DNA from 2 places in the Streptomyces sp. NPDC025784 genome. Region 2 is predicted to be linked to the other one. Evidence: riboswitches for the same ligand, from Rfam matches in the RefSeq annotation. Region 2 holds a riboswitch; the other holds the start of a gene.
What was found. Region 2 has a riboswitch for guanidine ahead of ACZ4IF_RS39450 (MBL fold metallo-hydrolase). Riboswitches for the same ligand answer to the same signal wherever they lie in the genome.
Positions count from the first base shown of each region.

Region 1: it holds a riboswitch for guanidine, as region 2 does, so the genes downstream of both, ACZ4IF_RS05385 (DMT family transporter) here and ACZ4IF_RS39450 (MBL fold metallo-hydrolase) in region 2, are expected to answer to the same signal.

Region 1 is NZ_JBVHMN010000001.1:1,242,222-1,245,554, reverse strand. Features, by position in the region: gene ACZ4IF_RS05405 (HNH endonuclease) at 1-224, opposite strand, end outside; gene bcp (thioredoxin-dependent thiol peroxidase) at 357-824, opposite strand; gene ACZ4IF_RS05395 (DUF3618 domain-containing protein) at 963-1,301, shown strand; gene ACZ4IF_RS05390 (GroES family chaperonin) at 1,475-1,777, shown strand; guanidine-III (ykkC-III) riboswitch at 1,829-1,894, shown strand; gene ACZ4IF_RS05385 (DMT family transporter) at 1,925-2,245, shown strand; gene ACZ4IF_RS05380 (transglycosylase domain-containing protein) at 2,319-3,333, opposite strand, start outside.
Region 2 is NZ_JBVHMN010000026.1:3,125-6,457, forward strand. Features, by position in the region: gene ACZ4IF_RS39445 (FGGY-family carbohydrate kinase) at 1-953, opposite strand, end outside; gene ACZ4IF_RS39450 (MBL fold metallo-hydrolase) at 963-1,841, opposite strand; guanidine-III (ykkC-III) riboswitch at 1,854-1,921, opposite strand; gene ACZ4IF_RS39455 (cupin domain-containing protein) at 2,104-2,508, opposite strand; gene ACZ4IF_RS39460 (LacI family DNA-binding transcriptional regulator) at 2,609-3,333, opposite strand, start outside.

The DNA.
Region 1 (3,333 bases), on a different contig from region 2:
ACGCTGGTCGAGACACCGACGGCGGCGCGCAGTCGCTCCTCGGTGTGCCGTACCTGGTTCGTCGCGAGATGGCTGATGTCCACCCCGGCTTCGGCCATCTTCCGCCTCAGGTACCGACGGCTCCCCGGTGTGGGCCGGCCGCCGCACCACCGGACGGCGTCGTCGATGTGCCGTGTCTCGCGCGCCGCCTCCTCCAACAGCTCGCGGGTGTATCTGGTGCCCATACCCCTCCCCTTCCGGACGCACGTTCGCCGCCTCGTACGGAGTAACGAACCGACGCCCGTCCCGTCACGCGGGAAACGCGGAGCGGCTCGCGCCGACGGGGCGGGGCGAGCCGCTGCGGGAGGGGTGGGGGCTCAGATGCCGAGGTCCTTGATGATCTTCGCCACGTGGCCCGTCGCCTTGACGTTGTACAGGGCCCGCTCGACCTTGCCCTCCTCGTCGACGATCACGGTGGAGCGGATGACGCCGACGACCGTCTTGCCGTAGAGCTTCTTCTCGCCGAAGGCGCCGTAGGCCTCCAGGACGGTCTTGTCGGGGTCGCCGACCAGGGTGACCTTGAGGGACTCCTTCTCGCGGAACTTGGCGAGCTTCTCGGGCTTGTCGGGGGAGATGCCGATGACGTCGTATCCGGCGCCCGCCAGCAGGTCGAGGTTGTCCGTGAAGTCGCAGGCCTGCTTGGTGCAGCCGGGGGTCAGGGCGGCCGGGTAGAAGTACACGATGACCTTGCGGCCCTTGTGGGCGGAGAGGGAGACCTCGTTGCCGTCGGCGTCGGGCAGGCTGAAGTCGGGGGCGGTGTCGCCGGGCTGGAGTCGCTCGCTCATCGGTACCTCACGTGGCCGGGAGATGGTTTACGGACCTATGGGTGACGAGCGTAATGGGGGTGCCGAGGGGTGCGCGGCTGCCCGAGCTGACAGACTGTCGAAAGCAGGGAGTCAGAACACGACCACGGAGGCAGCGCGGTGTCGGATACGTCGAGAACGTCGGATACCAGGACTCCGGCGGAGATCGAGGCGGACATCAAGCGCCGCCGCGAAACGCTCGCCGAGACCCTCGACGAGATCGGCGTGCGCGTGCACCCGAAGACGATCGTGGGTGACGCGAAGGCCAAGGTCGCCTCGCACATCGACCACACGCTCGGCCGCGCCTACGTCGGTGTCAATCGCGTCGTCAGCGATGTGAAGGGCCAGCTGGTCACCGAGGAGGGCGCGCCCCGTCTGGAGCGCATCGTGCCGGTGGCCCTGGTCGTGGTCGGTGTCGTCGGGCTGCTCGCCGTCGGTTCCCGGCGCCGCAGGCGCTGATCCGCCGGCGTCCGGGGGTGGGGCGGGTGCGGCCCGTCCCGGGGGTGCCGGGTGGTTTCCGCGGGGCGAGGATCGACCCACTCGCGTGCGGAAGCGGCCGGGACAGGTAGGTTCGGTGCGTGAGCGCCAATCGGGATAAGCACAGCACCCATCACGACAAGTTGCCCATCCGCATGCTGCACGACCGTGTGCTGGTGCGGCAGGACGCCGCGGAGGGCGAGCGCCGGTCCGGCGGCGGCATCCTGATCCCCGCGACGGCGGCGGTCGGCCGCCGTCTGGCCTGGGCCGAGGTCGTCGCCGTCGGGCAGAACGTCCGGACGGTCGAGCCGGGCGACCGCGTTCTGTACGACCCGGAGGACCGTGCCGAGGTCGAGGTGCGCGGGATCGCCTACGTGCTGATGCGCGAGCGGGATCTGCACGCCGTCGCCGCGGACCGTTTCGAGGGCTCCGAGGACTCGACCGGCTTGTACTTGTAGGTGTACGTCTGCCGAAGGGGCTGGTGACCATGGTCACCAGCCCCTTTTGCCTGGGTTTTGCTACCGTGGAGGAACCCGACGAGACGCGCCGTACCGGGATCGCAAAGACGACGCACCCCCTGTCGTCCGATTCTCGGAGGTGCCGTCATGGCCTGGGTTCTGCTCGTCGTCGCCGGTCTGCTGGAGGTGGGCTGGTCGATCGGGATGAAGTACACCGACGGTTTCACCCGGCTGTGGCCGAGCCTGGCCACGGGTGCCGGGATCGTCGCGAGCATGCTTCTTCTCTCGTACGCCGCGAGGTCCTTGCCCATCGGTACCGCCTACGGCGTCTGGGTCGGGATCGGCGCCGCCGGGGCGGCGGTGCTCGGCATGGTCGTGCTCGGCGAGCCGGTGACCGCCGCCCGGATCTTCTTCGTGTGTCTGCTGCTGGTCGCCGTGGTGGGTCTCAAGGCGACCTCGGGCCACTGACGGGTCCGGTCGGCGGCCCGGCCACGGCCCCACCCGGCCGTCGACCGGCCTGGCCACCGACCGGGCCGAGGGCCTAGGAGCGGCGGTGCGGGGCCCGCCCGAACGGGTTGGTGCCGGCGATCGTCCCGTTCGTGCTGCCGTCGGTCGTGCCGCCGTCCGTCGACCCTCCGGTGCTGGTGCCGTCGGTGGTGCCCCCGTCGGTGGTCCCGCCGTCCGACGTGCCACCGTCGATCGTGCCGCCGTCCGTGGTGCCGCCGTCCGTCTGGCCCTCGGTCTGCCCCTGGCTCTGGCCCTGGTCCTGGCCCTGGTCCTGCCCCTCGGTCTGTCCCTCGACCTGTCCTTGGCTCTGGCCCTGGTCCTGGCCCTGGATGTCCTGGCCGTCCGACGTGCCGCCGTCGTCGTCCTGGCCGCCGATGGTGTCCGGCGTACTGGGTTCGGTCGTCGGGGTCTGCGTCTGCTCGGCGCCGGGCTGGAGCTGGAGGTCGAAGTCCGCCACCGGGGTGCCGCGGAGCGCGGTGCGGGTGAACTGCGCCCAGATCCGGGCCGGGTAGGCGCCGCCGTTGATGCGGTTCTCGCCGAGGGCGCCGTACAGCGGCTTGTGGGCGCCGGTGTCGGGATCCTGGCCCATCACGGACACCACGGTGGCGAGGTCCGGGGTGTAGCCCGCGAACCAGGCGGCCTGGTCCTCCTCGGCGGTGCCGGTCTTGCCGGCCGCGGGTCGGCCCGCGGCCTGCGCGGCGGTGCCGGTGCCGCCCTGGACGACGCTGCGCAGGACGGAGGTGGTGGTGTCCGCCGCTTCGCGGCTCACCGCCTGGTGGGTTTCGTGGCTCGGCAGGTCCACGACCTCCGCGCCGTCCTTGGTGATCTTTGCGACGAGCGTGTACGTGCCGCGCCTGCCGTGGTTGGCGAGGGTGGCGTAGGCCTCCGCCATGTCGAGGACGCTGGCGGTGGCCGGGCCGAGCGCGATGGAGGGGGAGGCGGTCAGGTCGGGGGTGTTCGAGGGGATGCCGAGGGACACGGCCGTCTTCTCGACCTCGTCCGGGCCGACGTCGACGGCCATCTGCGCGTACACCGAGTTCACGGAGCGG
Region 2 (3,333 bases):
AGTTCGGCGTGGTCGGTACCGGTGAACAGGTCGCGCAGCCAGTTGGTGACGGCGCCGGAGGTGGCCATGCCGCCGGCCAGGTTGCGGGTGCCCCGGAGCGCGCCGACCGTGCCCCACAGGGACGGACTGGTCAGCGGCTCGGGCACCGTGTGGATGAGGAACATGGTGGTGCCGTACATCAGCATCAGATCGCCGGTGTTCTGCGCGCCCACGCTCAGCGCCTCGGCCCAGGCGTCGATGGTCCCGGTGGTGACGGGGATGCCGGCGGGCAGGCCGGTCTCCCGGGCGGCCCGGACGGTGAGCGTGCCGGCCGCCTCGCCGGACCAGCGCAGTGGAGGCAGCTCGATGCCCGGCGCCACTTCGGCGGCCCAGGGGGCGTACCAGTCGCAGGCGAGCGTGTCGTAGAGCGGGGTGCACTGGCTCGCGGAGTGGTGGTCGAGGACGTAGTTCCCCGTGAGGTTCCTGACCAGCCAGGAACTCGGCATGTACAGGCGTCGGGCCCGGGCGTAGAGCTCGGGTTCCTCGTCGGCGATCCAGGCGATCTTCGGCCCCGCCGCCTGGGTGGAGAGGGCGGATCCACCGCGGCGGATGATCGCCTCCGCGCCGAGCCGTTCCTCGATGCGCCGGATCTGGCGGACGGAGCGCGTGTCCACTCCGTAGAGCACGGCGGGGCGCAGCGGGGCGTCGTGCTCGTCGGTCAGCAGGACGCAGGGCCCCATGCCGCTGACCCCGACGGCGACCACGCCGGTGTCTCCGGGTGCGGTCAGCTCCCGGGCGAGTTCGGTGAACTCGCGCCACCACACCGCAGGGTCCATCTCGAAACGACCGGGACCGGGTCTCGTGGGGGTGTGTTCCCGGACGGCGGAGCGGATCAGGGCACCGTCGAGGCCGACGAGGACGCCTTTGCTGCTCGACGTACCGATGTCCACACCCATGACTGCGTCGCGAGGCATGACGGGCACTCAGACGTCGCGGCAGATGACGAAGGCGGGGAACGGGTGCCGGCCGGGCCGGTCGCCGACCTCGTCGATCGCCGCCCTGATGTCGCGGAGCCGGCCCGGGGCCATCTCCAACGGCGGCTCGTCGGGCTGGTAGGTGGTCCGGATCGGGTAGTCCACGCCGGGCTCGCGCGTCATCTCGACGTGGCACCCGAGCACATGGGTCACCGGACGGCCGTCCGCGAACTCGATGAGGCGGTCGACGGTCCGCGTGAAGGCCGGCCAGTCCGCCACGTACAGCCGGCCGGGGTAGACCGTGTCGCCGGTCAGCAGGAATCCCGTCCAGGGGTCGTAGTAGGTGACCGCCGCCTCGTGGTGCCCCGGCGTGGAGAAGCACTCCAGCACGCGGCCCCCGAGGTCGATCCGTGCCACCCGGTCGGGATCCTCGTGGAACCCGAAGTAGTCCCATGCGGTGTCGAGTCGGGCTCCCACGACCTGGGTGTCCGGGCGGTCCGTGAACTGCGCGTCCGCGGCGATGTGGTCGCCGTGCGGATGGGTGTGCAGTACGAGCAGCCCGTACCCGGCGAGCGGATGCCGGCGGAGCCGGTCGGCGATCAGACCGTCGACGACGCGGCGCAGCGGGAAGTACTCCGCGGACGCGGTGGCCCCGGTGTCCAGCAGCACCGCCCGCTCGCGTCCGAAGAGCAGGAACATGAACGGCGCCTCGTAGTTGATCGCCATGTTCTGCCGGAGGATGAAGGTGTCCTCGTCGTACGCATGGACCTGGATGTCGGGATCCGTGTTGTGCTTCGCCGACGGTGATCCGTGGTTCCACTCGACGTCCAGCGGGCGGGACCCGTGCACCGCGGGTGCCGGGCCGGACGAGCGCTTGTCTGCGTCCACGACGCCTCCCCTCGTGCGTCGTCTTTGCGGACCGGGTACGGCGCACTTCTCGTCCGGGGCGGACACCGGCGCGCCGCCGCCCGGAAACTAACACGGACCGCGAAGTCCCGCATGCGCGCGGTGAACGACACCGGCGCGATGTCGTCCGAGGGCGACGACCGGCACGGGCGCGCGGGATCGGTGACCGGCCCAGCCACGGTCGGGCGCGAGCACAGCGGCCGACCGCGCCACCGTCACGCACGCACGACCGGCCACGCCACCATCACGTACGTACCCCCGCCCGCCCCGTCTCCTCGTCGCCCTCCTGCGGCACGGCGTATCCGGGGACTGAGGGCCAACGCACGGTCAGCACCACCGACTCCTCCTCGGCGACCCAGGAGTGGTCCACTCCCCGGCCCCATACGACGTAGTCGCCCTGCTCCGCCAGCACGACGCTGCGACCGGGCAGCTCGACGCGGAAGCGGCCGCTGATGAGGACCTGGAGAGCCGTGCGTGTCTCTCCCCGCACCCACTGCTCGCGCCGCTCGCCGCGTGGGTGGACGCCCCACTTGATCTCCACGGCCTCGCTCCGGCGGGGATCGCCGGACTCCTTGAAATGCCCGAGCAGCCAGCCCCGGTCCAGAGCCGCGTCCTTGCCGGCGTTGCCCACGTACACGCTGTCGTCCATGCGCCCGAAGCTAACACCCGCCCCGCACCGCGCGGCCCGCAGCGCGATCGGCTCAGGGCGACGGCACCGGACTCGGTGACCTGGCCGGACGGAAACGGCGTCACGCGTCGCCGGTGCCTGGCCCCGTCGGCGTGGAGGGACGTCCGGCGCTGCTCTCGCGGACCACCAGGCGGTGACCGGCCGTCAGCGTGGCCGGACGGTTGACCGGTTCGTCCGACATCCGGTCGAGCAGTGCCGCCACGGCCATGCGGGCGATCTCCCGCTTGTCCGGCGAGACGGTGGTGAGTGAGGGCACCGCGTAGCGGGACTCCTCCAGGTCGTCGAAGCCGACGACGGCGATGTCGTGCGGGACTTCGACGTGCCGCTCGTGGGCGACGCGCAGTGCGCCCGACGCGAGGAGGTCGGAGAAGCAGAAGACCGCGTCCGGACGGTGGTCCAGGTCGAGCAGGCGGCTCATCGCCTCGGCGCCCTCGGCCCGTCCGAAACTGCGCACCGGGGGCGCGAGGCGGGGGTCGTAGGGGACGCCGGCCGCATGGAGGGCGGTGAAGTAGCCGTGCATGCGCTGGGCGGAGGTGGCGAACGGCGGGTCGGTCTGATGTCCGATCACGGCGATCCGCCGACGGCCGAGTGCCAGCAGGTGCTCGGTGGCCTCGCGCGCCGCCGCGGCATTGTCGATCAGGACGTGATCGGCGGCGATGTCGTACGAGCGCTCGCCCAGCAGGACGAGGGGCACGGTCTGTTCGAGAGCCGCCAGCCGTGCCTGGTCGAGTCGGAGGGGGCTGAGCAGGACGCCGTCGATCAGCGAGTCGGTGAGTCCGCTGGCGA